Regions from separate parts of the Streptomyces sp. NPDC107521 genome, predicted to be linked through region 1. Evidence: riboswitches for the same ligand, from Rfam matches in the RefSeq annotation. Region 1 holds a riboswitch; each other region holds the start of a gene.
What was found. A riboswitch is a leader RNA that binds a small molecule or an ion and turns the genes downstream of it on or off. The one in region 1 is predicted to bind cobalamin.
Positions count from the first base shown of each region.

Region 2: it holds a riboswitch for cobalamin, as region 1 does, so the genes downstream of both, ACZ7LB_RS26275 ((2Fe-2S) ferredoxin domain-containing protein) here and ACZ7LB_RS18035 (CoA-acylating methylmalonate-semialdehyde dehydrogenase) in region 1, are expected to answer to the same signal.
Region 3: it holds a riboswitch for cobalamin, as region 1 does, so the genes downstream of both, ACZ7LB_RS13560 (ribonucleoside-diphosphate reductase subunit alpha) here and ACZ7LB_RS18035 (CoA-acylating methylmalonate-semialdehyde dehydrogenase) in region 1, are expected to answer to the same signal.

Region 1 covers NZ_JBVKAT010000011.1:20,523-30,694, forward strand. Annotated here, with positions in the region: gene ACZ7LB_RS18025 (prenyltransferase/squalene oxidase repeat-containing protein) at 1-830, shown strand, start outside; gene ACZ7LB_RS18030 (DUF4430 domain-containing protein) at 952-1,455, opposite strand; cobalamin riboswitch at 1,636-1,707, opposite strand; cobalamin riboswitch at 1,998-2,171, shown strand; gene ACZ7LB_RS18035 (CoA-acylating methylmalonate-semialdehyde dehydrogenase) at 2,353-3,876, shown strand; gene ACZ7LB_RS18040 (acyl-CoA dehydrogenase family protein) at 3,883-5,031, shown strand; gene ACZ7LB_RS18045 (enoyl-CoA hydratase/isomerase family protein) at 5,028-6,092, shown strand; gene mmsB (3-hydroxyisobutyrate dehydrogenase) at 6,089-6,985, shown strand; gene ACZ7LB_RS18055 (enoyl-CoA hydratase) at 6,982-7,761, shown strand; gene ACZ7LB_RS18060 (hypothetical protein) at 7,854-8,222, shown strand; gene ACZ7LB_RS18065 (short-chain fatty acyl-CoA regulator family protein) at 8,190-9,680, opposite strand; gene ACZ7LB_RS18070 (MmgE/PrpD family protein) at 9,892-10,172, shown strand, end outside.
Region 2 covers NZ_JBVKAT010000021.1:72,584-82,755, reverse strand. Annotated here, with positions in the region: gene ACZ7LB_RS26320 (NmrA/HSCARG family protein) at 1-228, opposite strand, end outside; gene ACZ7LB_RS26315 (LLM class flavin-dependent oxidoreductase) at 692-1,810, shown strand; gene ACZ7LB_RS26310 (CE1759 family FMN reductase) at 1,817-2,425, shown strand; gene ACZ7LB_RS26305 (excalibur calcium-binding domain-containing protein) at 2,591-3,076, opposite strand; gene ACZ7LB_RS26300 (metal-sensitive transcriptional regulator) at 3,398-3,655, opposite strand; gene ACZ7LB_RS26295 (MBL fold metallo-hydrolase) at 4,057-5,445, shown strand; gene ACZ7LB_RS26290 (rhodanese-like domain-containing protein) at 5,574-6,179, shown strand; gene ACZ7LB_RS26285 (rhodanese-like domain-containing protein) at 6,624-6,989, shown strand; gene ACZ7LB_RS26280 (sulfite exporter TauE/SafE family protein) at 6,986-7,729, shown strand; cobalamin riboswitch at 7,874-7,994, shown strand; gene ACZ7LB_RS26275 ((2Fe-2S) ferredoxin domain-containing protein) at 8,057-8,476, shown strand; gene ACZ7LB_RS26270 ((2Fe-2S)-binding protein) at 8,473-9,222, shown strand; gene ACZ7LB_RS26265 (hypothetical protein) at 9,637-9,798, opposite strand; gene ACZ7LB_RS26260 (ATP-binding protein) at 9,795-10,172, opposite strand, start outside.
Region 3 covers NZ_JBVKAT010000007.1:170,731-180,902, forward strand. Annotated here, with positions in the region: gene ACZ7LB_RS13535 (carbohydrate ABC transporter permease) at 1-804, opposite strand, end outside; gene ACZ7LB_RS13540 (extracellular solute-binding protein) at 892-2,178, opposite strand; gene ACZ7LB_RS13545 (GntR family transcriptional regulator) at 2,630-3,394, shown strand; gene ACZ7LB_RS13550 (DUF3311 domain-containing protein) at 3,691-3,948, shown strand; gene mctP (monocarboxylate uptake permease MctP) at 3,945-5,555, shown strand; cobalamin riboswitch at 6,373-6,532, shown strand; gene ACZ7LB_RS13560 (ribonucleoside-diphosphate reductase subunit alpha) at 6,656-9,091, shown strand; gene ACZ7LB_RS13565 (ribonucleotide-diphosphate reductase subunit beta) at 9,205-10,161, shown strand.

The DNA of each region.
Region 1 (10,172 bases):
GGGCCAACCAGCACAACGACGGCGGCTGGAACTACGGCAAGGCGGAAGGCAGCGCCACCGAGCTCGCCAAGACCTCGGACATCGACATGACCGGTGCGGCCATGGCCGCGCTGTGCGTGTCGGGCGTGCCGAACACCGACGCCGACATCGTCCGGGCCAGGGCCTTCCTCAAGAGCAAGCTGGTGGCCGGCAGCGGTGCCTTCAACGCCATGTTCGGTGTCAACACCAACTCCAACGGCTGGGCGGTCTCCGGACTGAACGCCTGCGGCATCAACGCGCAGACCGGTGACTTCCTCACCGCCATGGGCAGGACCCCGCTGGACTTCCTGATCGCCCAGCAGTTCAACCCGGGCGGCGGATTCAGGTACCTGCCCAGTGACACGGGCCCGTCCGCCTACGCCTCCAGCGACGGGATGAGGGCCGTGGCCGGCGCGGGATTCACCGCCGCACCGCCCGCACCGGTCACCCCGGGGGCGCCGCAGTGGGTCGGAGAGGGCTCCTTCACCTCCGGTACGGCGGCGACGCTCGCACTGACCGTGGACGACGGTGCGGGGGGCCTCGAGGTGTGCTCCGTCACGCTCACGCCGACCGGGCCGACGACCACCCTGGGCGCGGTCCTCGACGCGGCCCGGACGGCGGCCACCCCCGCGGGCTGTGTGACCTCCGTGGCGCCCTCGTCCGGCACGGGCGCCGTCACCTCCCTCAACGGCAAGGCCGGCGGCGGTTCCGGCACGTGGAAGGCCAGCCTCGACGGCTCGTCCTTCGCCGCCGCGGCCCGGGGCACCGCCGTGGGCGTCGGCGACACGATCGCCCTGCGCTGGGGGGCCTGACACCGGCGGGGCCGCGGGGAGCGCCCGGACCGGCTCCCCGCGGCCCCGCGTCCGCGGGGCCCGCACGGCGGGCTCGTCGCCGGCCCCGCCGTGCGCGCGACCCGGACGGGATGACGTTCCGTCAGAAGGCCGTCCAGGTGAAGGCGACCTCGTCCCCGGCGACGAGCCCGAACTGGCAGCCGCCGACCGGTGTCGAGGTGCCGTTGACGGAGATGTTCCAGTAGGCGCCGCCCCCGCCGCTGACGTTCCCGATGGTGTCCACCGAGAAGTCGTCGAAGGACGGGTACCACGTGCCGTCCCAGGTGAAGCCCCTCCGGTGGGCGGCGTCGTCGAGCGCGGCGGTCGGTGTGGGCACCGCACTGGCGTGGGCGCCGCCGTTGGTGCCGTCGCACGTGTGGGTGCCGCCGGTCGCGGTGGTGACGTCGTGGCCCCGTGTCCGGACCCGGCCCTTGAACAGGAGCCCGTCCGGCCCCTGCACCGTCAGGGACACTCTGACGGGGGCGTTGGTGCCCGTGGTCGCGGCCGTGGCGGCGCCGTCGGCGTGGGCGACGGCCGTCCCGGAGGACAGGGCCAGACCGAGTACGGCCACGGCGGCCAGGTGACGGTGGACGGATGTGCGGCGCATGGCGGAGCCTTCCTGATCGGGCGGTCCGCGGCAGGGCCGCCGGGCCGCCGGACCGCGTCCGGGCGGGCGCTGCGGTGCCGCCCGCCGCAGGGCGGGTCGGACACCGGGCCGTGGCGGCACGGGGGCTCTCGGCTTCACGCTGCAGACCATGACAGTGGGAAGCGGTACGGAGCACGTGCCGGGTTCCCCGACTCGCGGCCCGACGGGCCGCACACGGTTGCAGGTCAGCGCCGGATTCCCACCGGCTTCCCCCGGTCACGCGCGTATGCGGTTGTCGTGCCGTACGCGGTGACGCCCTTCCGCGGTCCGTCGGCCGTGGCCGACGGGCGCCGAAGTCAGCGCAGTCTAGGGCCAGTTGAGGAGAAGGCGCCACAGGCACCTCCGGTGCGGGCGGGGTGCCGGGCCGATGGCGGGGCCCCTTGCCGGGGCGGACGGTCGCGGCACGTCCCGGGGGCCGGGCCCCCGGAGCGCGGCGCCGATGGGTGCCGCCCCGGACAGGGTTCGTGTGTCGCTGGATTTACTAGGACGACCGACTATATAGTCGCGGACACAAGGCCCGCGGTGCAGGGAAGCCGGTGTGATTCCGGCACGGTCCCGCCACTGTGACCGGGGAGCACGCCGTCGAGCAGGACGCCACTGACGAGCTGGATGTCGGGAAGGCGGACGGCGCGCGCTGATCCGGGAGTCAGGATACCGGCCGCGGGACGTTCCGTGTTTTCCACGAGGATGGAGCCGACACGCATGGCACCGGTGTGCACCCATGACCCTGGTGAGCCCTCCCTCTGACGAGGCCGCGGCCCCACGCGATCTCGCGCCCCCGATCTCCGTATGCCGACCGCGTTCGGACGCCGGGCCGGCGCGCCGTCCCCGGATCCCTCCTGACGAGAGCAGGCAGTCATGGTCCGTGAGCACGAACGCGCCTCCGTGCGCGAGTTGACGCACTTCATCGGCGGCAAGCACACCCCGGGAACCTCGGGGGCCTTCGGCGACGTGTACGACCCCAACACCGGCCGGGTCCAGGCCCTGGTACCGCTCGCCGACCGGGCGGAGACCGAGGCGGCGATCAGCGACGCCGCGGCGGCGCAGCCGGCCTGGGCGGAGTGGAACCCCCAGCGCCGCGCCCGTGTCCTGCTGGCGTTCCTGCGCCTGGTGGAGGGCGAGAAGGACGCCCTGGCCCGGCTGCTGTCCGCCGAGCACGGCAAGACGGTGGCCGACGCGCACGGCGACATCCAGCGCGGCCTGGAGGTCGTCGAGTTCGCGGCGGGCATCCCGCACCTGCTCAAGGGGGAGTTCACCGACAACGCCGGCACCGGCATCGACGTCCACTCCCTGCGCGCCCCGCTCGGCGTGGTCGCGGGCATCACGCCGTTCAACTTCCCCGCCATGATCCCCCTGTGGAAGGCCGCGCCCGCCCTGGCCTGCGGCAACGCCTTCATCCTCAAGCCGTCGGAACGGGACCCGTCCGTTCCGCTCCGGCTCGCCGAGCTGTTCCTGGAGGCGGGGCTCCCGCCGGGCGTCCTCAACGTCGTCAACGGGGGACGGGAGGCGGTCGACACCCTGCTGGAGGACCCGCGCGTGGCCGCCCTCGGCTTCGTCGGCTCCACCCCCGTCGCCGCGCACGTCTACGCCACCGCCGCCGCCCGCGGCAAGCGCGCCCAGTGCTTCGGCGGCGCCAAGAACCACATGATCGTGATGCCCGACGCCGACCTCGACCAGGCCGCCGACGCCCTGGTCGGCTCCGGGTACGGCTCGGCGGGCGAGCGCTGCATGGCCATCTCCGTCGCCGTCCCCGTCGGTGAGGCGACCGCCGACGCCCTCGTGGCCCGGCTCAAGGAGCGCGTCGCCGCGCTGCGCATCGGCCGCAGCGACGACCCCGGGGCCGACTTCGGCCCGATGGTCGGCCCGGAGGCCGTCGAGCGGGTCCGCTCCTATGTGGACCTCGGAGTGGAGGAGGGTGCCGAACTCGTCGTCGACGGACGCGACTTCACCCTTCCGGAACACGAGGACGGCTTCTTCGCCGGGGCCAGCCTCTTCGACCGGGTCACTCCCGGCATGCGCATCCACCAGGAGGAGATCTTCGGTCCCGTCCTGTGCGTCGTCCGCGCCGCGGACTACGAGGAGGCGCTGCGCCTGCCCAGCGAGCACACCTACGGCAACGGCGTGTCCATCTTCACCCGGGACGGGGACACCGCCCGCGACTTCAGCCGACGCGTGACCACCGGCATGGTCGGTGTCAACGTGCCCATCCCGGTACCCGTCGCCTACCACACCTTCGGCGGCTGGAAGCGCTCCGGTTTCGGCGACCTCAACCAGCACGGCCCGGACGCCATCCGCTTCTACACCCGGACGAAGACGGTCACCTCGCGCTGGCCCGCCGGCCAGAGGGAAGGCGCCAGCTTCACCCTCCCCACGATGGGCTGACCCGACATGACCGGCACCCTGCTCACCGAGGACCAGCAGGCCCTCGTGGAGACCACCTTCGACTTCGCCCAGGACCACCTCGCCCCGCAGGCCCTCGACTGGGACCGCGACAAGCACTTCCCCGTGGACGTGCTGCGCAAGGCGGCGGGTCTCGGCCTCGGCGGCGTCTACGTCCGGGAGGAGTCCGGCGGCTCCGGCCTCGGCCGCGCCGACGGAGTCCTCGTCTTCGAGACGCTCGCCTCCGGCTGCCCGTCCATCGCCGGATACCTCTCCATCCACAACATGGTCGCCTGGATGATCGACAGCTACGGCGACGACGCCCAGCGCGAGCGGTGGCTGCCGCGCCTGTGCGCCATGGAGGACCTCGCCAGCTACTGCCTCACCGAACCGGGCGCCGGATCGGACGCGGCCGCCCTGACCAGCCGTGCCGTACGGGACGGCGACGACTGGGTGCTCACCGGCGTCAAGCAGTTCATCTCCGGCGCCGGCGCCGCCCGGCTCTACGTCGTGATGGCCCGCACCGGCGGTGAGGGATCCGCCGGGATCTCCGCGTTCGTCCTCGACCGGAACGACCCGGGCCTCGGCTTCGGGCCGAACGAACGGAAGATGGGCTGGAACGCCCAGCCCACCCGCCAGGTGGTCATGGACGGCGTCCGCCTGCCCGCCGACCGGCTCCTCGGCCGCGAGGGCGACGGCTTCCGGATCGCCATGAACGGCCTCAACGGCGGCCGTCTCGGCATCGCCGCCTGCTCCCTGGGCGGCGCCCGCAGCGCCCTCGACCGCAGCCTCGTCCACCTCGCCGACCGCGAGGCGTTCGGTGCCCGGCTCCTCGACGCCCAGGCCCTGAGGTTCCGGCTCGCCGACATGGCGACCGAACTCACCGCCGCCCGCGCGCTGGTCCAGCAGGCAGCGCAGGCACTGGACCGGGGCGATCCGCAGGCGCCGTACCTGTGCGCGATGGCCAAGCGGTTCGCCACCGACACCGGCTACTCGGTCGCCGACCGCGCCCTTCAGCTCCACGGCGGATACGGCTACCTCAGCGAGTACGGGATCGAGAAGATCGTCCGGGACCTGCGGGTCCACCAGATCCTGGAAGGAACCAACGAGATCATGCGCGTCATCGTGGCCCGCGGTCTGACGGAGGCGTTCGGATGAGCGACGTCCTGTTCCGGACCGGCGGCCGGGCCGCCCACATCGTCCTCAACCGTCCGGGGGCCCTGAACTCCCTCACCCGGGGGATGGTGCTCGCCGTCGAGGAGGCGCTCGCGGAGTGGGAGCGCGATCCGGCGGTGGAGGCCGTGGTCCTCACCGGGGCGGGGGAGCGGGGGCTGTGCGCGGGCGGTGACATCCGCGCCATCCACGAGGACGCCCGGGACGGCGACGGCAGCGCGACCGCGGCCTTCTGGCGCGACGAGTACCGTCTCAACGCCCGTATCGCCCGCTATCCCAAGCCGTACGTCGCCGTCATGGACGGGGTCGTGATGGGCGGCGGCGTCGGCGTCTCCGCCCATGGCAGCGTGCGGATCGTCACCGAGCGCTCCCGCGTCGCCATGCCCGAGACCGGCATCGGCTTCGTCCCCGACGTCGGCGGCACCCATCTGCTCGCCCTCGCCCCCGGAGAGCTGGGCACCCACCTCGCCCTCACCGGCGCGGCGGTCGGCGCCGCGGACGCCCTCCTGTGCGGACTGGCCGACCACTACATGCCCTCCGCCTCCCTGCCCTCCTTCGTGGAAGACCTCGACCGGCTGCCGGTGCGCGAGGCACTCGGGCGGCACGTCCAGGACCCGCCGCCGGGCGGACTGGCCGCCCGGCGGGACTGGATCGACGCCTGCTTCGCCGCGGACACCGTCGAGGAGATCGTCCATCGGCTCCACGCCCACGGCGGTCCCGCGGCCGAGGAGACCGCCGGAACCCTGCTCACCAAGTCGCCGACCGCGCTCAAGGTGACCCTGGCCGCGCTGCGCCGCGCCCGGCGGCTCGGGCCACTGGAGCGGGTCCTCGAACAGGAGTACCGCGTCTCCCGCGCCTGTCTGCGCGGCCCCGACCTGATCGAGGGCATCCGGGCCCAGGTCATCGACAAGGACCGGACGCCGCGCTGGTCGCCCGCCACCCTGGAGGAGGTCACCGACGCCGACGTGGAGCGGTTCTTCGCCCCGGCCGACGGGCCCGGACCCGTCCCGACCCCCTCGGGAGCCCTGGAGGAGATCGCGTGGTGACCCGGACCGTCGCGTTCGTCGGACTCGGCCACATGGGCGGCCCGATGGCCGCCAACCTGGCCGGGGCGGGCCACCGCGTGCTCGGCCACGACCTCGTCCCCGAAGCCGTGGAGGCCGCCTGCCGGGCCGGGGCCGAACCCGCGGGGTCCGTGACCGCGGCCGTCCGGGAGGCGGACGTGGTCATCAGCATGCTGCCCGCCGGACGTCATGTCCTGGACCTCTACGACGAGGCCCTGACCGCCGCCCGCCCCGGCACCCTCTTCGTCGACTGCTCCACCGTCGACGTCGCCGACGCGCGGACGGCCCACGAGCGGGCCCGCACCGCCGGGATGCGCTCCCTGGACGCGCCCGTGTCCGGCGGAGTGGTCGGTGCCGAGGCCGCCACCCTGACGTTCATGGCGGGCGGTGGCGAAGAGGAGTTCACCGAGGCGCGCCCCCTGCTGGAGGCCATGGGCAGGAGGGCCGTGCACTGCGGCGGGCCGGGCGCCGGGCAGGCCGCCAAGATCTGCAACAACATGATCCTCGGCGTCTCCATGATCGCCGTCAGCGAGGCGTTCGTCCTCGGCGAGAGCCTCGGGCTGTCCCATCAGGCGCTGTACGACGTGGCCTCCACGGCCTCCGGCCAGTGCTGGGCGCTCAGCGTCAACTGCCCCGTTCCCGGGCCCGTCCCGGCCAGTCCCGCCAACCGGGACTACCGGCCGGGCTTCGCCGCCGCCCTGATGGCCAAGGACCTGCGGCTGGCCGCCAACGCCGCGAAGGCGGGCGGCGTGCACACGGAACTCGGGCACCGCGCGGCGGAACTGTACGCCGAATACGCCGAGGGCACCGGTGGCGCGCGGGACTTCTCGGCCATCGTCGGCACCATCAGGGAACGGAGCGGAGACGCCACGTGAGCGACGAGTACGAGACCATCCTGGTCGAACGCAAGGGCCGCACCGCCTGGCTCACCCTCGACCGGCCCAAGGCGCTCAACGCGCTGAACCTCCGGGTGATGAACGAGGTGGTCGCCGCCACCGAGGCACTCGACCGGGACCCGGACATCGGCTGCCTCGTCATCACCGGCTCGGCGAGGGCCTTCGCGGCCGGGGCCGACATCAAGGAGATGGCACCGCGGGGGTACATGGACATGTACCTCACCGACTGGTTCGCCGCATGGGACCGGCTCGGACAGATCCGGACGCCCACCGTGGCCGCGGTCGCCGGCTACGCGCTCGGCGGAGGCTGCGAACTGGCCATGCTCTGCGACATCCTGCTCGCCGCCGACACCGCCGTCTTCGGCCAGCCGGAGATCAAGCTCGGGGTGATCCCGGGCATCGGCGGCTCCCAGCGGCTGACCCGGGCCGTCGGCAAGGCCAAGGCCATGGAACTGTGCCTGACCGGGCGCACCATGGACGCCGCCGAGGCCGAGCGGGCCGGACTGGTCTCCCGGATCGTGCCGGCCGGTGAACTCCTCGCGGAGGCGCAGGCGGTCGCCGAGTCGGTGGCGGAGATGTCGCTGCCGGTGGCGATGATGGCGAAGGAGGCCGTCAACCGCGCCTTCGAGACCAGCCTCGCCGAGGGGGTCCGCTTCGAACGCCGCCTGTTCCACGCGGTGTTCGCCACGGCCGACCAGAAGGAGGGCATGGCGGCCTTCACCGGCAAGCGGGCGCCGGTCTTCCGGCACCGTTGAACCACCCGGTACGCGGGGCCCCGGGGAACGATCCCGGGGCCGCTCGCGTTCCGGCACGTACGACCAGCGGAACGGGAGGACGGGGTACCGGAATGACCAGACGTCGGCAGCCGCCACGCATCACCGTGGAAGGGGTGGAGGCGGTCGCCCTGACCGTGGCGGAGTACGAGCAACTCCTCGCGTGCAGAAGGCAGGTCGGCGGCCAGAGCGCCCGGCTCCGGGCCCTGGGCGACCGGATGCGGCGCACCGAGCGGCTCCTGGAGGACCTGGCGGAACTGGTGGCCGACCCACCGGAGGGCCGTCCGGCACCCCCGGCGCCCGGGCCGGACCCGGCGGGCCACGGACGAACCGGCCGCCCGGACGGACCGCCGGACACCGGGGAGGACCCGGAGGGGGAGGCGGCGCGCCTGCGCCGTGCCATCTCCGTGCTACTGCGCGGGCACCGCGCCGAATCCGGCTGATCCGGGTTCCGCCGCCGGCCCCGGACCGCTCTCGACCGGATACGGCACATACGTCCGCCGGTCGGGGTCGACGGCCAGCCGCCCGCCCGCCGGGGGGCGTGCCCGCTGCGCGCAGTCGCGGCGTTCGCAGATCCGGCAGCCCAGCCCGATCGGGGTGGCGGCGCGGGAGTCGTCGAGGGCGACGCCCTCGGCGTAGACGAGCCGGTGGGCGTGGCGCAGCTCGCAGCCGAGGGCCACGGCGAACTCGGCGCGCGGGGCGCGGTGGCCGAAGCCGCCCCGGGTGATGGTGCGCGCCACCCAGAAGTACCGCTTGCCGTCCGGCATCTCCGCGACCTGGGTGAGGATCCTGCCGGGCGCGGAGAACGCCTCGTAGACGGTCCAGAGGGGGCAGGTGCCGCCGAGCCGGGAGAAGTGGAAGTCGGTCGCCGACTGCCGCTTGGAGATGTTCCCGGCCCGGTCGACGCGGAGGAAGGAGAAGGGGACCCCGCGCCGCCCGGTCCGCTGGAGGGTGCTGAGGCGGTGGCAGACGGTCTCGAAGCCGACGCCGAAGCGGGCCGAGAGCAGCTCGATGTCGTAGCGCACCTCCTCGGCCACCGTGTGGAAGACGGAGTACGGCATCAGGAGGGCGCCCGCGAAGTAGTTCGCCAGGCCGATGCGGGCCAGCGCGGGGGACCTCGGCGAGGTCAGGCCCGTGGCGCTGTCCGCCAGCAGGCCGAGGAGCGGCCCGTGCTCCAGCAGGGCGAGCTGGGTGGCGAGCTGGAAGGCCCGCTGGCCCTCGCTGAGCCAGGGCGACAGGAACAGCAGACCGGTGTCGGGGTCGAGTCTGCGGGCGTCACCCGAGCGCCCGGGAGCCGCCCGGACGACCCTGATCCCGTGCTCCTCGCCCAGGCGGGCGACGAGGGCGTCGGAGACCCGGCCCGGGCGCAGGCGCATCGCCCCGGCGAGGCGTTCGGCCTCGGTGTCGAGCGGCTCGAAGTGGTTGTGGTGCGTGTAGAAGAAGTCCCGCACCTCGTCGTGCGGCTCGGTGGCGGGCAGCAGACCGTCCGCGGCCCCGGGGGAGCCGAGGGCGGCGGCCCGCTCCACCGTGTCCCGGTAGCGCCGGTGCAGGGCGACCAGGGCGCGCGCCACCTCGGGGTGGTCCCGGGCCGCCTCGGCGATCTCCTCGGGAGCGAGCGGCGCCGCTCCGCACGCCTCGTCCGCGACCGCGGCCCGCAGGTCGGTGGCGAGCCGGTCCTCGTCGGCCTCGGAGAAGAACTCCGCGTCGACCCCGAAGACCTCCGCGATCCGCAGCAGCACCGACGCGGTCAGCGGGCGCCGGCTCTGCTCGATCTGGTTGGCGTAGCTGGTGGAGATGCCGAGGGCGCGGGCCATGTCGACCTGGTTCATCCCGTGCTCGCGGCGCAGCCGCCGCAGCTTCGCATGGGCGTGGATCTTGCGGTCGGCTGCTCCTCGGGGCACGGCGCACATCCTTGTCGCAAGCCGGGAAGGGGAGGCGTTCCGGCGGGCCTGCTTGCGAACATAGCATCCGCGACCTTCGCCAAATTCGCAGATTCGCAGCTCCCGGATGGCGGGATTCCACAGACTGGAGAGGTGGCCGGACCGGTGCGGAACGGGCACCGTCGATCACGTCAGCACCGGCAAGGACCGTCCGCACCCCGCGAGGAGCCCCGTGATCGAGCACCACGTCCGTGTCCACCCCAGCGCCGACCGGCTTGCGCGCGAGGACCAGCTCGCCTGGAAACTGGCGGACGTGGCCACCGGTACCGGGGAACCGGATCCCGACAGCGCCGGCATGGTCGTCAACCGGGTGATCGACAACGCCTCGGTGGCCGTCGCCTCCCTGCTGCGCCGCCCGGTCGCGGTCGCCCGTGCCCAGGCCACCGCCCACGGCGCCGCCGCCCCCGGAGCCTCGGTCCTCGGCGCGGCGGTCCGGGTCTCCCCGGAGTGGGC
Region 2 (10,172 bases), on a different contig from region 1:
CGTGACGGCGAACGCCGCCCGGACCCCGGTGAACGCGGCGGTCAGACTCTCCACGTCCCCCATGTCCCCCGCGACCACCTCGGCACCGCGTCGCCGCAGCGCCTCCGCCCGTCCCGAACCGGGAGACCGCACGACCGCCCGCACGGGCACCTCCCGGGCCAGCAGGGCGTCGACGACCGCGCCGCCCTGCCCGCCCGTCGCTCCCAGAACCGCCACTGAACCGCTCATGATCCGTCAGCTCGCTCTCACATCGGAATCGGAAGGGGGCCGGGTGCCCGGCTCGCCCGGCGGTGCGCCCGGGGCTGCCGGGGCTGCCGGGGCTGCCGGGGCTGCCGGGCACCCTGGGCCTTCCCGCGCCGTACGCCGCCGCGCCCGGGGGCGGCTCCCCCGAGACCCGGGAGGGGTCTCCGGCGGACCGGGCCCCCGGGGGCGTCGGCTCCCCCGCCGGGTGCCCCTCCAGCGCGGCGCGGAACGCCCGGGGCCGTACCGCGCACGGCGCCGGGGGCCTGGCTCCGCGCGGCCGCCCGGGGTCCGTGCCGCGCACGGTTGCGGAATGCCGGGGGGTGGAGGAGCGTGGTGGCGGGGGACCGCCCTGCGCCGGGACCGCTCCCGCGCCGCGGGAGAACGGGGGGCACGCAGGTGAGCAAGTGATCCGGAGGAATCGCTCATGGAACCCTCCTCGGCGGACGGCATGCAGTTCGGGATCTTCACCGTCGGCGACGTCACCACCGATCCCACCACCGGCGTCACGCCCACCGAGGCCCGGCGCATCCAGGACACGGTGGCCATCGCGAGGAAGGCCGAGGAGGTCGGCCTGGACGTCTTCGCGACCGGCGAGCACCACAACCCGCCGTTCGTGCCGTCCTCCCCCACCACCCTGCTCGGCCACATCGCCGCGCTGACCGAGCGGATCGTGCTGTCCACCTCGACGACGCTGATCACCACCAACGACCCGGTCAAGATCGCGGAGGACTTCTCGGTCCTCCAGCACCTCTCCGGCGGGCGCACCGACATCATCCTCGGACGGGGCAACACCGGTCCCGTCTACCCGTGGTTCGGGCAGGACATCCGGCAGGCGATGCCGCTGTCCGTCGAGCACTACACGCTGCTGCGCAGACTGTGGCGGGAGGAAGTGGTCGACTGGGAAGGGGAGTTCAGGGGCCCGCTCCAGGGTTTCACCCTCGCTCCGCGCCCGCTGGACGGCATTCCGCCGTTCGTCTGGCACGGCTCCATCCGCACCCCCGGGGTGGCCGAACTGGCCGCGTACTTCGGCGACGGCTTCTTCGCCAACCACATCTTCTGGCCCGCCTCGCACACCCAGCGCATGGTCGAGCTCTACCGCACGCGGTTCGAGCACTACGGCCACGGCAGCGCCCGTCAGGCCATCGTGGGCCTCGGCGGACAGATCTTCATGCGGCCCAACAGCCAGCAGGCCGTGGACGAGTTCCGCCCGTACTTCGACAACGCCCCCGTCTACGGGCACGGTCCGTCCCTGGAGGACTTCAGCAGCCTCACCCCGCTGACCGTCGGCTCCCCGGCGCAGGTGATCGAACGCACCCTGGGATTCCGCGAGTACGCCGGTGACTACCAACGCCAGCTCTTCCTGATCGATCACGCCGGACTGCCGCTCAAGACCGTCCTGGAGCAGCTCGACCTGCTGGGTGAGGAGGTCGTGCCCGTGCTCCGCAAGGAGTTCGCCGTCGGCAGGCCCGCCGACGTGCCACCGGCGCCGACGCACGCCCTGCTGCGCGAGCGGGCCCTCGCGGAGGCGGGTGCCGGGGCCGGAGCGGACACCGGGACGAGGAGCTGATCCGCCATGACGAGACTGGTCACCCTCAGCAGCGGTCTGCGCCAGCCCTCCTCCACCCGGCTGCTGGCCGACCGGCTGGAGTCCGCGACGCGGGCCGCGCTGGAGGCCGAGGGGCGGACCGTGGACGCCACGGTGCTGGAACTGCGGCCCCTGGGGCACGACATCATGGACGCGATGCTCACCGGCTTCCCCTCCGAGCGGCTGGAGGCCGCCTTCGGGGAGCTCGCCGGGGCGGACGCCGTGATCGCGGTGACCCCCGCCTTCAACGCCTCCTTCAGCGGGCTGTTCAAGTCGTTCTTCGACGTGCTGCCCGAGGAGACCCTCGCGGACATGCCCGTACTCATCGGCGCCACCGGCGGCACCGAACGCCACTCGCTGGTGCTCGAACACGCCCTGCGGCCGATGTTCTCCTATCTGCACGCCATCGTCTCGCCCCGCGGGGTGTACGCGGCGACCGACGACTTCGGCACGGCCGCGGCGGGCTCCGCGCTGGCCGCCCGCGTCGACGCCGCGGCGGCCGACTTCACCCGGCTGATCGCGGGATGCGGGCCGCGCACCCGGCGCAGCGCCGACGACGAGGACCTGACGAGCATGCGCGCGCTCCTCGGCGGCTGACCGGCGGGAAGGCCGCCGTCGCGCCGGGCACGGAGGGACGCGGCCCCCGCGCGGCGGGGCCGCGGCACGGCCCCGCAGCCGGACGGGGTGAACGGCTCCCCGCACGCCGGGGCGGCGACCGGTCCGGCCGCGCCGTCCCGCCGTGGATCCCGTCCGCCGCCTCCGCTATCCCCGGTCGCAGCCGATGCCGTCGCCGTCACGGTCGAGGTGGGAGGCGTACCCCGGCTCGCCGCGGTGGACGGGGGCGGCACCGGCGGCCCGGGCGGCGGCGCAGTTCCGGTAGTACACACTGCTCCCGCCGCCGCCGTCGCTGTCGTCTCCGTAGGCGGAGCCGCCGTCGGAGGCGGGCCGCTCGGTGACGGTCTCCGTCACCTCCACCTCGACCTCGACGGTCTTCGTGACGGTGGGCGCGGGCTCCGGCTCGGCGGTGGGGCTCGCCGTGACCGTCGCGGTGGCCGTGGCCGTGGCGGTCACCGTCGGGGCCGCGGCCACGGCCTTCGCGTCGTCCCGGGACCCGGAGTCACCGGCGCCCGCTCCGACGCCGATGAGGAAGACGAGCCCGAGAGCGGGGAGGACGTACCGCTTGCGGGCCCACTTGGGGGCGAGGCGCCCCGGGGTGGACGGCGGCACGGGAGCGTACGGATGGGTCATTGATCCCCCGTCAGATGGGTGCGGATCAGAGGACGTTAGCGCTCACGTGAAGGAAATGTGAAACCGTGACATGACGTTCGACCGCGGGACCGCCCACGGCCCGGGCCACCGTGCGGCGGGCGCGACGGGCGGCGGGGCGTGCCGGTGGCGAGCAGGGCCGCGACGCGGGCGACGTCACGCGCCCGCGACGCGGAGGTCCGGGACACCGGGGGCCCGGAACGCGACCCGCACCCACCTCCCGGCGCAGCACCCATGGAGGGAGCGGTCGTGCGTGGCGGGGCCTTCGAGGACCGACGGCCGCTTCGCGGGCCCCGCCGGCGGTCACGCCGGGGCGAGGAAGCGCTTCTCCGGCTCCTCCTGCGACATGGGCGGGGCGCCGGAGTCCCCCGCGAGGCACTGCCGCATCCCGTTGGCGACGATCTTGAACCCGGCCCGGTCCAGGGCACGGGAGACGGCGGCCGGCCGTGTCACGACGTCCTCGCAGCCACGGCCCGCCTCGATCATCGCGATCACGGCGGTCGGCCGCCCCTGGGCCCGCCGCAGGCGGTTCAGGACGGGGCGCGTCGATTCTTCGTCCATGTGCACGTGATTCCCCTTCGGTCCCGACCATAATACCCAGGGGGGTATCCACTCCGGAGCCCCGTCGCCCCCACCGGGGCTTCGCCGGCGAGGCCCGCGGCCTCGACTCCGGGGCGAACCCCTCTTGGCGCACACCGGCCGACACGACCCCACCCGCCCCCGCCCCAGTCGATACCCCCCAGGGTATTTGACATCGCGGGCGGCACTCCGTACGGTCGAATCAGCGATACCCCATAGGGTATCCATCGCGATCCGGCACTCACGGCCGCCGCCACGCCGGTTCCCGGCGGGCCGAGAGCCGGGTGCGACCGCCACCCCGTGCGCCCACCCCCGCACCGGGCCGCCCCGCGATCTGCCGAATACCCCCCAGGGTATAGATCCCGTCCTGTTCCGGAGGTTCCGTGTTCTTCTCGCAGTACTACCTCGAGTGCCTGTCCCAGGCGTCGTACATGATCGCCGACGAGACCACCGGCCAGGCCGTGATCGTGGACCCGCGCCGGGACGTGTCGGAGTACCTGAACGACGCCGAGGCCCACGGCTTCACCGTGGTGGGCGTCATCAACACGCACTTCCACGCGGACTTCGTCGCCGGTCACCTGGAGGTGGCCGACCGCACCGGCGCGTGGATCGGCTACGGGCACCGGGCCGAGACCGAGTACGCGATCCGGGGGCTCGCCGAGGGCGACGTCATCGGCCTCGGCGACGTGACGCTGAAGATCATGGAGACGCCGGGCCACACGCCGGAGTCGATCAGCGTCCTGGTGTACGAGCACGCCGACGACGCCGTCCCGTACGGCGTGCTGACCGGTGACGCGCTGTTCATCGGCGACGTCGGCCGCCCGGACCTGCTGGCCTCGGTCGGGGTCACCGCCGACGAGCTGGGCGCGATGCTGCACGACAGCGTGCAGAACAAGCTGATGGGGCTGGCCGACGACGTACGGGTCTTCCCCGCCCACGGCGCCGGTTCGTCCTGCGGCAAGAACCTGTCCACCGAGCGGCAGTCGACGATCGGCGAGCAGCGCGCGACGAACTACGCCTGTGCGCCGATGAGCGAGCGGGACTTCGTCGCCCTCGTGACCGCCGGCCAGTCGGCGGCCCCCGGCTACTTCGCCTACGACGCGGACCTCAACCGCCGGGAGCGGGAGCTGTTCGACCCGGCGAGCGCGTCGCGGGCGCTGGGCGTGGCGGACTTCCTGGCCCGGCGCGCGGCGGGCGCGGTGGTGGTCGACGCGCGTGATCCGCAGGAGTTCGCCGCCGGTCACGCGCGCGGCGCGGTCAACGTGCCCGCGGACGGCCGGTTCGCCGAGCAGGCCGGCACCGTGCTGCCGTCCGGTGCGGAGCTGCTGGTCGTGGCGCCGGAGAACCGGGAGGAGGAGATCGTCACCCGGCTCGCCCGGATCGGCTTCGACCGCGTCGCCGGGTATCTGGCCGCACCCGACGAGGCGCTCGCCGCGATGGCCGACGAGGTCTCCCCGGCCAGCCGCCTGACCGCCGTCCAGCTCCGCGCCGAGCTGGACGGGCCGAACCCGCCGGTCGTCGTCGACGTCCGCAACTGCGGCGAGCGCGGCGAGAACGGGTTCATCGAGGGTGCCCTGCACATCGCCCTGGGCGAGCTGCCGCGCCGCCTCGACGAGATCCCGCGCGACAAGCCGCTGGTCCTGCACTGCGCGGGCGGTCACCGCTCCTCGATCGCCGCGAGCCTGCTGCGCCACCACGGCTTCGACGACGTCTCCGACGTGCTCGGCGGCTGGGCCGCCTGGGCCCTGGCGAACACGCCCGCCGCCGCCTGACCCGCCGCCTTCCCCTCTTCCCACCGCCGGCGTCCCGCACGGGACCTCCTTCCGGCGAGCCCTGTGCGGGCGCGCCCGCTCTCCCGCGTTCCGTTCCCGTTCCGCTGCCTCTCCACGGAGTAGTCCTCATGACCACCGACGCTTCCCGTACCTCCGTCTTCACCCCCGCCGCCCTTCAGCACCTGATCGAGACCGGTGACGGCCCCCGTCTGATCGACGTGCGGACGTCCGGCGAGTTCGAGACCGGCCACATCCCCGGCGCCCACAACGTGCCCCTGGACACCCTGCGCGAGCACCGTGCGGAGCTGCGCGGGCACCTGGACGAGGACGTGGTGCTGGTCTGCCGCGCCGGATCCCGCGCGGCGCAGGCCGAGGAGGCGCTCGCCGAGGCGGGCCTGCCGAACCTGCGGGTCCTCGACGGCGGCATGATGGCCTGGGAGGCTTCCGGCGCCCCGGTCGACCGCGGTCGGCAGCGCTGGGCACTGGAGCGTCAGGTCCGTCTCGTCGCCGGCTCGATCGTGCTCGTCAGCGGCGTCGTGGGGTTCTTCGTCCCCGGCGTGCACCTGATCGGCACCGCGATCGGCGCCGGGCTGACCTTCGCCGCGCTCAGCAACACCTGCGCCCTGGGCATGATGCTGTCCAAGCTGCCGTACAACCGGGGCCCGCGCACCGATGTCGGCACCGTCGTCGCCTCCCTGAAGAGCGGGTCCCGAGCGTCGGGGAGCGGGTCCTGAGCGTCCCGCGGCCGCCCCGGCCGACGGCCCCGGGCTGAGGGCCGTCCCGGGAACCCCGCTCGCGGTGGCCGCCCCGATGTCCTCCCCCGGCCCCGCCGGCGTCCCGCTCGGCCGGGGGCCGGGCCCGGCGGGCGGCACCGCGCGGGGCCGGCCGCCGAGGGCACCGTCCGCGCCACGCGGAGCGGGCCGCCCAGGTCCCGGCAGCCCCTCGCGGAGGCATCGCGCGGCGGAACCGCCGCCTCCCCCCGTTCTCGACGCCTCCCCGTTCTCGACGCCGCCGCCGGTGGGGCGGTCGCCGTCGACGACTCCGCTCCGCCACCGGGTCGGCCCGTCGTCACCGGCCCAGCGGGCGGCCGCCCGGTACCGCACCCGGTCCCGGGCCGCCGGTGGCCGCTCCGGCTCCCGCACGACGTACCCGCACGACCGCACGAAAGAGGTCCCGTGATGTTCCCGTTCTCCCGAGACAAGAAGCGCGTCACCGTCGAGGAGGCCCGTCGGCGCACCCTGGGCGCCGACGCCCCGGACGTCCTGCTGGACGTCCGCGAGCGGGGCGAGTGGACCGCCGGGCGGGCGCCCGGCGCGATGCACGCGCCACTGTCCGCCCTGGTCACGGGGGCGGCGCTGCCGAAGGCCGCCCGGGGCAGGCCGCTGACGGTGATATGCCGCAGCGGGAACCGCTCGCAGAAGGCCGCCGAGCTGCTCCGTGCGCGCGGCGCGGAGGCGGTGGACGTCAAGGGCGGGATGAAGCAGTGGGCCGCCGCCGGATACCCGGTGGTCGGCGGAAGCGGCGACGAGGGCTCGGTGGCATGACCGCCCTGATCCTCGCGCTGGTGGCCGGAGCCGTCGTCGGCCTGGCGCTCGGCGGCCTCGGCGGTGGCGGCAGCGTTCTGGCCGTCCCGGCCCTGACCTATCTGATCGGCATGGAGCCCGCCGAGGCGATCACCACCAGCCTGATCATCGTCACCCTGACGTCCGTCACCGCGCTCGCCGGGCACGCCCGGGACGGCAACGTGGCCTGGCGGACCGGACTGCTGTTCGCGGCGGCGGGCATCGTCCCCGCCATGCTCGCCGGTACGGCCGCCGGGCATCTGCCCCAGGCGGGGCTGACCGTCGCCTTCGCCGCCGTCGCGGGACTCGCCGCGCTGCGCATGCTGCGTCCCTCGTCCGCCGCGGCCGGGGGCGAGGTGCGCCCCGTCGGGGCCGGTGCCGCCGGTGCCGGGCTCGGCGCCGTGACCGGGCTGCTGGGTGTGGGCGGCGGATTCCTCGCCGTGCCCGCCCTGACGCGGGTGCTCAACCTCCCGATGCGCCGGGCCATCGGCACCAGTCTGCTGGTCATCACCATCAACTCCGCCGCCGCGCTCGGCGCCCGGGCCGGTACCGGAGTCCATCTGGACTGGGCCGTCATCGCGCCCTTCACCGCCGCCGCGATCCTCGGTGCCTGGGACGGCAAACGCCATGCGCGACGGCTCAGCGGCAACACGCTGCAGCGCGTCTTCGCCTACGCCCTGCTCGCGGTCGCGGCCTTCATGCTCGCCGACGCGTTCGTCTGACCCCTCCGCCGCTTCCGTGCCGCCCGCCGTGCCGGTCCCGGGCGGTGCCGCGCGGTCCCGGCTCCACCGGGCCGGGTGGGGCACCGTGGTGCGGGCGCGCCCCGCGATGGCAGGATGGCCGGCGACAAGGGCGACGGCGGAACGAGGAAGCCGGTGTGAATCCGGCGCGGTCCCGCCACTGTGATCGGCGAGCGGATCCCAGGACGGCCACGGCCCCAGCGGGCCGGAAGGCCGGGACGGGCATCGACCCGAGAGCCAGGAGACTCACGCGGTCGCCCCCTCGACGAACCACGGGGCGGATCTCCCCGGAGAGAGGAACGGCACCGCATGCCCGCGACGCCGACCGGACGAACCACTGACGGCACCCCCACCGGAGCGGCGGACGGCCCCGTGCCGTGCCGTGTCGTCGTGTGCCGCGACTGCTGCTGCGGCAGCCCCAAGGTGACCGGCGTCGACCACGCCGCCCAGACGGCGCGTCTGCGCGCCCAGGTCCCGGTGCGGGTGTCCGCCTGCCTGGACGTCTGCGACCAGGCCAACGTCGTCGTCGTACTGCCCTCCGCCGCGGGCCGGGCCGCCGGGGCCCGGCCCGTCTGGCTGGGCCTGGTCAACGACCCGGACGCGACCGAGGACGTCGCCGCCTGGGCACGCGCCGGCGGACCGGGCGTCGCGCCCCTGCCGGACATCCTCGACCTCTACGCCATCACGCCGCCGCGACGGCGTACGGCCCGACGGCGTACGGCCTCGTGATCGTGCGGACGGAGAACCGGGGAGGAGTCGGCACCGCGCACCGGGCCCGTGCCTCGTCCGCGTCCGTCACCGCCGCGCTGCGGGACGTGGCGGATCTCGGCGGCTTCTTCGCCCTGCGGACCGGCGGACGGGACGACGGCTGGCACCCGGTCGCCCGTTCCTACGCGGAGGGCTTCACCGACCTCGCCGAAGCCGTCGCCCGCCGCCACCGCACCCGGGAGCCGCGCGTCGACGTCTCCATCGCCCAGCTCGGCCATGCCGCGCGCCTCTGGTCACCGGCGCTGGCCTGCGTCGTCCTGCACGGGATCGTGCTCGACCTCGACGGGCTGCAACGGGCCGACGACGGACCGGCCCTCCGGCTGCCCCGGCCCGCCGGACTGCACGTCGACCGGCTCGACGACGGCCCCGCCCACGCGCTGTACCAGCAGGTGACACGCCATCTGTCGGCGCTGGCCGACGGCCTGCGCGTGAAGGTCGCCCCGCGGCTGCTGGACGGCAACTCGGCGTCGGCGCTCGCCGAGGCGGCCCGCGCCCTGCTGGCGCACCGCCCCGCCGCACGCGGACCGCTCACCGACCTCACGACCACGCTGCTGGACACCGGACGCCTGGCGGGCACCGGCACGCTCACCGGCCCCGACCTCACGTTCCGCCGCCTGAGCTGCTGCCTCTACTACCGCGCGCCGGACGGCTCGAAGTGCGGCGACTGCGGTCTCGCCGGCCGCGCGCGGGGGCGGGCGCCGCGGTGAGGCACGTCGGAGCGCGCCGGACAGCGGTCGGAGCGGCCCGGACCGGGGCCGGACACGGCCGCCGAAAGCCGCCCCGCCGGGTCCGTCCCTCGTGGCCCGTCGGCCCCGGCCGAGGGCGCCGGTCCCCGGCCGGTGCCCGGAAATGACCGAGGGCCGGTTCCGGATGACTCCGGAACCGGCCCCGACCCGCGACTGTCTCCAGTCGGGACGACAGGATTTGAACCTGCGACCCCTTGACCCCCAGTGAACGAAACACCGTCCACAGAGGTCTGTGAGTTCCGGGGAGTGCACAAACGTCCAGGTCAGGGCCAGCTTTTCCGGCTCGTTCCACGGAGTCCGTGAGATCTGCGTGAGACGACGAAGCCCCGGCTCGGTGGAGTTCACCGGCCGGGGCTTCGCCGCGCCTTGGGGCGGTCAGTTTTGCTCGTCGCCCTCGGCCTCTGCGCCGACGGCGGGCGGCTCGGGTTCAGCCGGGGCCGTACTGATCCGCAGGCATCCGTCCGTGCCGAACAGCTCGATCAACTGGGACAGATGGGCGCGCGCCGCGCTGCGGCCGGGGGTCTCTCCCGTGGTCACCCGCGCCCCTCCAGGTCCGCCCACACGATCTTGCCCCAGCGCCGCTCATCCGTGCCCCAGTCGGCGGCCAGCACCGCCACGAGGCGCAGACCGCGCCCGCCTTCTTCACTGTCGTCGGCTTCGCGCTGCAACGGCCGCGCCCGGGAGAGATCCGCGACGCCGACACGTACCCGCGCAGCGCCGGGACGGTCGATGACGACCCGGATGGATTCCCGCCGGGCGTGCTGCACGGCGTTGGCCACCAACTCGGAGACGATCAGCGCCCCGTCCTCGGCCAATGCGTCCAGCCCCCAGACGGCACAGGCGGTACGAAGCAGGCGCCGCGCGGTGGCTGCGCTCTCGGGCTGCCTCGGCAGGGTCTCGCTGTACCCGGG
Region 3 (10,172 bases), on a different contig from region 1:
CAGGTAGACCTGGACGAAGGCCTTGAAGACCCAGATGACCTCGAGGAACGTCGTGGCGTAGAGGAACGGCCGCAGGAAGGGCATGGTGACCGTCGTGAAGCTGCGCCAGGAGTTGGCACCGTCGAGGGACGCGGCCTCGTACAGCTCCTTGGGGATGGTCGTGGTCGCCGCGTAGAGGTTGATCGCGACGAACGGGATGGAGCCCCAGACGATCAGCAGGGTGATGACGAAGAAGGTCGACATCTGGCTGCTGGTCCAGCTGTAGTGGGCCATCGAGTGCCAGCCCAGCTTGTCCAGGACCCAGTTCACGACACCGAAGCGCTCGGCGAACAGCCAGTTGTAGACCGTGGTGGAGGCCACGATCGGCATCGCCCAGGCGAGCACCAGACCGAGGAGCAGGGTGAACCGCATCCACTTGCCCAGACGGGCGAGCAGCAGGCCGACGAGGGAGCCCAGGAACATGATCAGGACGACGTTGGCCGCCGTGAACAGGATCGAGCGGAAGGTGACGCGCCAGAAGTCCTCGCCGGTGAGGACCTCCTTGTAGTTGTCGACGCCGTTCCACTCGGTGACGTGCTGGATGAGCTGTGCCATGTTCAGGTTCTGGAAGGACAGGATGACGTCCTTCAGCAGCGGCCAGCCGAGCAGCAGCGCGGTGATCGCGCAGGCGGGCAGCAGCAACATGTACGGGGCGAGCGCGCCGATGCGCGACGTTGCCCTCGGTTTCGGCCGGCCGGCGTCTCCGCCGCCCGCCTTGGGGGCGGCCGACGGGCCGGAGGGCGGCCGTTCGGTCTGCACGGTCATGCTCGCGGTCTCTCTCTTCTCGACCTGTCCAAACAATGCCGGGGCGGGGGCCGTCGCGTGTCAGCCCCCACCCCGGCTCACCCGGTGTTACTGCTTCTGCGCCAGGCGCTTGTTGAACTCGCCCTCGACCTGCTTCGCGGCCTCGGCCGGGGTCTTACCCTTCAGCACGGCCGTCAGGTAGGTCTTGATCGGGTTCGGGGCGTTCTCCACCGCGGCCCACTCGGGGATCAGCGGGGTGGTGCCACCGACGGCGGCGGCCGGAGCGGCGGCCTCGGCGGGGGCGTTGCCCGCGAGGTTGCTCACCAGCGACTCCTTGTTCGGGATGACGCCGTTGGCCTTGGCCAGCCCACCCTCGAACTTGTCGGACAGCGCGATCTTCAGGAACTCCTTGGCGAGCGCCTGCTTCTTGCTGCCCGCGGCGACACCGAGGTTCGAGCCGCCGAGGAAGACACCCTCGGGCTTGTCGGCCGTGGCGCCCGGGATGGTGAAGTAGCCGATGTCCGACTCGATCTTCGGGTTGGCCTTGGTCGCGATGCCGGCTTCCCAGCCCATGCCGATGAAGGCACCGACGTTGCCCTTGGCGAAGACCTCACCCTGCTGCGGGGTGGCCTCGTCCTTGTCCTTGGGGGCCTTGGACAGGGCCTGGAACTTCTTGTACGTCTCGGCGGCCGCGGCGACCTTCGGGTCGTCCAGGTTGGAGACGTACTTGTCGCCGTCCTTCTTGACCAGCTCGGCGCCCTCACCGATGGCGAGGCCGACGAAGTGGTACCAGTTCTGGCCGGGCAGGTAGATCGGCTCGGCGTCGGTCTTCTCGCCGATCGTCTTCAGGTTGTCGTAGAACTCGTCGCGCGTCTTGGGCGTGGTCTTGATGCCCGCGTCCGCCCAGACCTTCTTGTTGTAGAGGACCACGCGGTTGGCGAAGTACCACGGGGCGGCGTACTGCTTGCCGTCGAAGATCGACGACTCGTTCAGGGACGCGGTCCAGTCGCCACCGATCTCGGTCTTCAGGTCGCCCAGGTCCGCGAGGCCGCCGGTCTTGGCGTACGCGGGGGTCTGGGTGTTACCGATCTCGAAGACGTCGGGCGGGTTCTCCTCGGAGAGGGCCGTGGTCAGCTTCTGCTGGATGCCGTTCCACTGCTGGACCTCGAACTTGACCTTGGCCTTGGTCTTGGCCTCGAACTCCTTGCCGAGGTCGGCCTGCCAGTCGTCGGGGGAGGAACCGTCCATCACCCAGACGGTGAGCGTCTGGCCGGCGTAGCCTTCCGCTCCGGCCTTCTTGCCGCCATCATCATCCTTGTCGCTGCCGCCCCCGCACGCCGCGACCGAAACCATCATGCCCGCGATACCGATCGCGGCTATCAGCTTGCGCTTCACGCCACCCTCCTCAGGGATGCCACAAAACCCCCCTGCCTCCCTGCGGTGGCTCGACACGCGTACCGCTCACGGGGCCGGGACCTGGACCAATGGTGTAGACCAGTAGGGGGAGCTTGGCCCAGACCAATAGGGCTGTCAAGGGTCTTCAACCATGCACCGGGCGTCCGTGATGCGACCGAGATATGCAGGGACCTTTCATTCCGCAAGCGGCAGATCGGACCGACCGGGGCCGGGTGTACCACTGACCCCCGAGCGACGTGCCAGTACGGTCCCACAGCGACGTACCAGCGGCATCCCCGGCGGTGTGGACTAGACCAACGGGGGTCCCGCAGGTATACAGAAGGGATCACGGAGCGTGCCAGAAGTGTCGGCGCGGAGCCGTGCCACGATGTGAGCCGTGGCCGATAGGGGATGTCGGCCGCTTCGGCACCCGGAGCCGGGAAGGCAGAGCATGAGCACCGACGTCAGCAGTGCGGAGAACGAGGGTGGGGCGACAGTCCGTACCGCGCGCGTGCCCAAGTACTACCGCCTGAAGAAGCACCTCCTCGACATGACCCGGACCCAGACGCCGGGCACGCCGGTGCCGCCCGAGCGCACCCTGGCGGCCGAGTTCGACACCTCCCGCACCACCGTCCGCCAGGCCCTCCAGGAACTCGTGGTCGAGGGCCGGCTGGAGCGCATCCAGGGCAAGGGCACCTTCGTCGCCAAGCCCAAGGTCTCCCAGGCGCTCCAGCTCACCTCGTACACCGAGGACATGCGGGCCCAGGGCCTCGAGCCCACCTCGCAACTCCTGGACATCGGCTACATCACCGCCGACGACCGGCTGGCGGGGCTGCTGGACATCACCGCGGGCGGGCGGGTGCTGCGCATCGAGCGGCTGCGCATGGCCAACGGCGAGCCCATGGCCATCGAGACCACCCATCTGTCGGCGAAGCGCTTCCCCGCGCTGCGCCGCTCCCTGGTGAAGTACACCTCCCTCTACACCGCGCTCGCCGAGGTGTACGACGTCCATCTCGCGGAGGCCGAGGAGACCATCGAGACCTCGCTGGCCACCCCGCGCGAGGCCGGACTGCTCGGCACCGACGTCGGCCTGCCGATGCTGATGCTGTCCCGGCACTCGCTGGACCGCACCGAGCAGCCCGTGGAGTGGGTGCGCTCGGTCTACCGCGGCGACCGGTACAAGTTCGTGGCCCGCCTCAAGCGCCCCCAGGACTGAGCCCCGCCCTGCCGGAAGCGGAACCCGCCGGCAGGCGCGCGGGAGCACCCGCGCCGGACCCGGCGGGCACGGCGCGCTCCACGCACGGTACGTCGAACGCACGTGCCGTGTACGGGAGTTGACGATCCGTCCGCCCGGCACGGCGGGCACAACAGCGAACAAAGAACGCGGAACAGCGGAACAGTCACCCGGCCGGACGGAGATCCCCGGCCGGGGTCTTCCGCTGCCCGGACGCCGTCCCCTACATTTTCGTGCGCACTGCACCGAGGTGTTCACCGAGGGAACGGAACCGCCGCATGCCAGCACCCGCAAGACCCGCCGGAGGCCCGGTGGTGACGCCCGTCCGCGTCGTCATCGGCCTCTGCCTCCTCGCACCGTTCGTCGCCATGCTGTGGGTCGGCTCCTACGCCCGGACGGACCCCGCGTTATGGGGCATCCCGTTCTTCTACTGGTACCAGATGGCCTGGGTGCTCGTCTCCACCGCCCTCACGATGACCGCGTACCGGCTCTGGCAGCGTGACCAGCGCGCCCGCCGGGAAGGCGGTGCCCGGTGAACGACGGGGTCAACGGCGTCGCGCTCGCCGTCTTCATCCTCTTCTTCGCGCTCGTCACCGTCCTCGGCTTCCTGGCCGCCCGCTGGCGCCGGGCCGACAACGAGCACAGCCTCGACGAATGGGGCCTGGGCGGCCGTTCGTTCGGCACCTGGGTCACCTGGTTCCTGCTGGGCGGCGACCTGTACACCGCCTACACCTTCGTCGCCGTCCCGGCGGCGATCTACGCGGCGGGCGCCTCCGGCTTCTTCGCGGTGCCGTACACGATCCTGGTGTACCCGCTGATCTTCACCTTCCTGCCGCGGCTGTGGTCCGTCTCCCACCGGCACGGCTACGTCACCACCTCCGACTTCGTGCGCGGCCGGTTCGGCTCGAAGGGGCTGTCGCTGGCGGTCGCCGTCACCGGCATCCTCGCCACCATGCCGTACATCGCGCTCCAGCTCGTCGGCATCCAGGCCGTCCTGGACGTGATGGGCGTCGGCGGCGGCGAGAACACCCACTGGTTCGTCAAGGACCTGCCGCTGCTGCTCGCCTTCGGCGTGCTGGCGGCCTACACCTACTCGTCGGGGCTGCGCGCGCCCGCGCTGATCGCCTTCGTCAAGGACACGCTGATCTACCTCGTCATCGCGGTGGCGATCATCTACATCCCGATCAGGCTCGGCGGGTTCGACGAGATCTTCTCCGCCGCGAACGACAAGTTCACCGCGGCGGGCTCGGGCGGGCTGGTGCCGGGCGGCACGAGCCAGTGGACGTACGCCACGCTGGCGCTGGGCTCGGCGCTCGCGCTGTTCATGTACCCGCACTCGATCACCGCGACGCTCTCCTCCCGCAGCCGCGAGGTGATCCGGCGCAACACCACGATCCTGCCGCTCTACTCGCTGATGCTGGGCCTGCTGGGGCTGCTCGGCTTCATGGCCGTCGCGGCCGGGATCAAGGTGAAGAACGGGCAGCTCGCCATCCCCCAGCTCTTCGAGACGATGTTCCCCGACTGGTTCGCGGGCGTGGCCTTCGCCGCCATCGGCATCGGCGCGCTGGTCCCGGCGGCGATCATGTCCATCGCGGCGGCGAACCTGTTCACCCGCAACATCTACAAGGACTTCATCAGGCCGGACGCCACGCCCCGGGAGGAGACCCGCGTCTCCAAGCTGGTGTCGCTGCTGGTCAAGGTGGGCGCGCTGGTCTTCGTCCTCGGCATGGACAAGACCGTCGCGATCAACTTCCAGCTCCTCGGCGGCATCTGGATCCTGCAGACCTTCCCGGCGCTGGTGGGCGGCCTGTTCACCCGCTGGTTCCACCGCTGGGCGCTGCTCGGCGGCTGGGCGGTCGGCATGGCCTACGGCACGGTCGCCGCGTACGGGGTGGCCTCGCCGACCCAGAAGCACTTCGGCGGCTCGGCCAAGGAGATCCCGGGCATCGGGGAGATCGGCTACCTCGGTCTCACGGCCTTCGTGCTCAACGTCGCGGTGACGGTGGTCCTCACCGTCGTCCTGCGGGCCGTGAAGGCACCCGACGGCGTCGACGAGACCCGGCCGGGCGACTACACGGCGGACGCGGGCGACCCGGGCGTCGCGGTGGAGACGCCGCCGGCCACGGCGGACAGCGCGCGCTGAGAGGGACGGGGCGAGGGACGGGGCGCGGGCCATCGCTCGCGCCCCGTCCCGCACCCCCGCACCCCCGCACCCGGCACCCCCCGCACCTGTGGGCCGCGGGCCGCGGCGCCCAGCGGTGTCGCGGTGTCGCGGCGCAACGGCATTGACGGGGCGTCGGAGCGAGCCGGCGGTCCGTCGCCGCGCCCTTCGGACACGGCGGGGCGGGAGGGGGCGCCCGTACCGGATGCGTCGGGCGTGGACGGCGTCGGACGCACGGCCGCGGAAGCCGTCGCGCACCGCGTCCTCCGCGACCGGCGCCGCACACCGAGGAGGCACCTCACCGTCCGGCGCGGCGGACGCGTCCGCAGGGGCTCGGCGGATGTGTCCGGGGTCACGGGGCCGGCGAACGTGTCCGACATCACGGGCGCCACCACGGCACCGAGTCACCCGCGGCACCGCCGGGCCCCCTGCCCCCGTCACCCCTCGCCACCGCGCTCCGGCGCCCTCGGGGTCCCGGCACCACCCCGCCGACCCTCCGGCCCCGCCCCGGACCCGGCCCCCGTGTCCGGGGTCACCGTCCCGCGCCCCGGCGGGCGCGGTACCGTGCGGGGGGACTCCGCCCCTTGCGCGGCAGGGTCACGGCACCGGGGGAACCCGGCCCTCCTGAGCGGCACCGCACCTCCGCCGAAGCACCGCGCCGGACCGCCGAGCGGGCTCCGGCCCCGCCGTCGCGGGGCCGCCACGAGGCCCCCGCCGGGCCGTCACGGCGCCCCGCGAGATGCCCCGCGAGGCCCCCGAGGGCCCGTCCCGGCCCGCCTCTCCCGCCGAGCACGACACTACATCTGGGGGTGCTTCCGCTCCCCGGCACAAGATGTATGCTCATGCTCGCTGTCGTCGCAGGGGAATCCGGTGCGAATCCGGAACTGTCCCGCAACGGTGTACTCGCGCGTTTCCGCACGCTTGTCAGTCCGAGGACCTGCCGGCAGTGCGCCCTGCCGTCCCGGCCGGGTGCCATGACGTCCGGGCCTCGCGGAGTGGGTCGGTGGACTCGACCGCCCCGTGCGCTCGTGAGCTGCCCCTGCCCCCCGCATGGCCCCGTGCCGAGCGAGGGAGTGCTCCACGTGACCACCGCGCCAGCCGATCCGGCCTCAGCGATCCGGGTGACGGCTCCAGCCACGGTGACGACCGCCCCGGTGGCGGCCGCCCCCGCGTCCGCGGGAACCGACGGTCCCGGTACCGCGCTGCTGCGCACCCTGACCGGGCTGACCGCCGACCTCCCCGACGCCGACCCCGGCCGGGTCGCCGCCGCCGCGCTGCGCGGCCGGTCCGCCCACGCCGACGAGGCCGAGCTGCGCGAGCTGGCCACCGAGACCGCGGCGGGGCTGATCTCGGAGGACCCCGTCTACTCCCGGCTGGCCGCCCGGCTGCTGACCATCGGCATCCGCGCCGAGGCCGCCTCCCAGGGCGTCACCCGGTTCACCGAGTCCGTCGCCACCGGGCACCGCGAGGGCCTGATCGGCGACCGGACCGCCGCGTTCGTCCGTCGGCACGCGGAGCACCTGGACGCGCTGATCGACCCGGACGCCGACGACCGCTTCGGCTACTTCGGCCTGCGCACCCTGCACAGCCGCTACCTGCTGCGCCACCCGGTCACCCGCAAGGTCGTCGAGACGCCCCAGCACTTCCTGCTGCGCGTCGCCGCCGGCCTCGCGGACGACACGGCGCCGGACGCGGCGACCGGCACCCGGGTCCTGGACGAGGTGGACGCGCTCTACGGGCTGATGAGCCGCCTCGACTACCTGCCCTCCTCCCCCACCCTGTTCAACTCGGGCACCCGGCACGCCCAGATGTCGTCCTGCTACCTCCTCGACTCCCCCAGGGACGAGCTGGACTCCCTCTACGACCGGCTCCACCAGGTCGCCCGCCTGTCCAAGCACGCCGGCGGCATCGGCATCGCCTACTCCCGCATCCGCTCCCGGGGTTCGCTGATCCGCGGCACCAACGGGCACTCCAACGGCATCGTCCCGTTCCTGAAGACCCTGGACGCCTCGGTCGCCGCCGTGAACCAGGGCGGCCGGCGCAAGGGGGCCGCGGCGGTCTACCTGGAGACCTGGCACGCGGACATCGAGGAGTTCCTGGAGCTGCGGGACAACACCGGCGAGGACGCCCGCCGCACCCACAACCTGAACCTCGCGCACTGGATCCCCGACGAGTTCATGCGCCGGGTGGACGCGGACGGCGACTGGTCGTTGTTCTCCCCCGCCGACGTGCCCGGGCTCACCGATCTGTGGGGCGAGGAGTTCGACACCGCCTACCGCGCGGCCGAGGCGGCCGGGCTGGCCCGCAGGACGCTGCCCGCGCGGGAGCTGTACGGGCGGATGATGCGCACCCTGGCGCAGACCGGCAACGGCTGGATGACCTTCAAGGACGCCGCCAACCGCACCGCCAACCAGACCGCCGAGCCGGGCCACGTCGTCCACTCCTCCAACCTCTGCACGGAGATCATCGAGGTCACCGACGACGGGGAGACGGCCGTCTGCAACCTGGGCTCCGTCAACCTCGGGGCATTCGTCGACACGGCGGCCGGGGACATGGACTGGGAACGGCTGGACGCCACCGTGCGCACGGCGGTGACCTTCCTGGACCGGGTCGTCGACATCAACTTCTACCCGACCGAGCAGGCGGGCCGCTCCAATGCCCGCTGGCGCCCGGTCGGCCTCGGTGTGATGGGCCTCCAGGACGTCTTCTTCCGGCTGCGCCTGCCCTTCGACTCCCCCGCCGCGAAGGCCCTGTCCACCCGGATCGCCGAGCGGATCATGCTCGCCGCCTACGAGACCTCCGCGGACCTCGCCGAACGCTCGGGCCCGCTGCCGGCCTGGGAGAGCACCCGCACCGCCCGGGGCGTGCTGCACCCCGACCACTACGGCGTGCGCCCGGAGTGGCCGGAGCGCTGGGCGGCCCTGCGCGAGCGCCTCGCCACCACCGGTCTGCGCAACGCGCTGCTCCTGGCCATCGCGCCGACGGCCACCATCGCCTCCATCGCGGGCGTCTACGAGTGCATCGAGCCGCAGGTGTCCAACCTGTTCAAGCGCGAGACCCTGTCCGGCGAGTTCCTCCAGGTCAACTCCTATCTGGTGGAGGACCTCAAGCGGCTCGGCGTCTGGGACGCCCGCACCCGCGAGGCGCTGCGCGAGGCCAACGGCTCGGTGCGGGACTTCGCCTGGATCCCCGAGGAGGTGCGCGACCTCTACCGCACCGCCTGGGAGATCCCGCAGCGCGGCCTGATCGACATGGCCGCCGCCCGCACCCCGTACCTGGACCAGGCCCAGTCGCTCAACCTGTTCCTGGAGACGCCGACCATCGGAAAGCTCTCCTCGATGTACGCGTACGCCTGGAAGCGGGGCCTGAAGACCACCTACTACCTGCGCTCCCGTCCCGCGACGCGGATCGCCCGCGCCGCCGGGGCGCGTGCCGCCGTACCCGCCCAGCAGAGCGCCGACCCGGACGCGGTGGCCTGCTCCCTGGAAAACCCCGAGTCCTGCGAGGCCTGCCAGTAATGACCACCCAGCACACCGAGACCGCCTCCGCCGACGGCTCCGGGGAGCGGCGCGCCGCTCCCGCCACGACCAAGAACCTGCTCGACCCGGGCTTCGAACTGACCCTGCGCCCCATGCGCTACCCGGACTTCTACGAGCGCTACCGGGACGCCATCAAGAACACCTGGCACGTCGAGGAGGTCGACCTCCACTCCGACGTCGCCGACCTGGCCCGGCTGACCCCCGAGGAGCAGCACCTCATCGGCCGTCTGATCGCCTTCTTCGCGACGGGCGACTCGATCGTGGCCAACAACCTGGTGCTGACCCTCTACAAGCACATCAACTCCCCCGAGGCGCGGCTGTACCTGAGCCGGCAGCTGTTCGAGGAGGCCGTCCACGTCCAGTTCTACCTGACCCTGCTGGACACCTACCTCCCCGACCCGGAGGACCGGGCGGCGGCCTTCGCGGCCGTGGAGAACATCCCCTCCATCCGTGAGAAGGCCGAGTTCTGCTTCCGGTGGATGGACTCCGTGGAGACCGTCGACCGGCTGGAGTCGCGGGCCGACCGCCGCCGCTTCCTGCTGAACCTGATCTGCTTCGCGGCCTGCATCGAGGGCCTGTTCTTCTACGGCGCCTTCGCCTACGTCTACTGGTTCCGCAGCCGCGGTCTGCTGCACGGGCTGGCGACCGGCACCAACTGGGTGTTCCGGGACGAGACGATGCACATGTCGTTCGCGTTCGACGTGGTGGACACCGTGCGCAAGGAGGAGCCGGACCTGTTCGACGACCGGCTCCAGGAGCAGGTGACCGACATGCTGCGGGAGGCCGTGGAGGCCGAGCTGCAGTTCGCGCGCGACCTGTGCGGCGAGGGTCTGCCCGGCATGAACACCGACTCCATGCGCCAGTACCTGGAGTGCGTGGCCGACCAGCGCCTCACCCGGCTGGGCTTCGCCCCGGTGTACGGGTCGGAGAACCCCTTCTCCTTCATGGAGTTGCAGGGGGTCCAGGAGCTGACCAACTTCTTCGAGCGGCGCGCCTCGGCGTACCAGGTGGCGGTGGAGGGCACCGTCGACCTGGACGAGGACTTCTGAGGTCCGGGCCG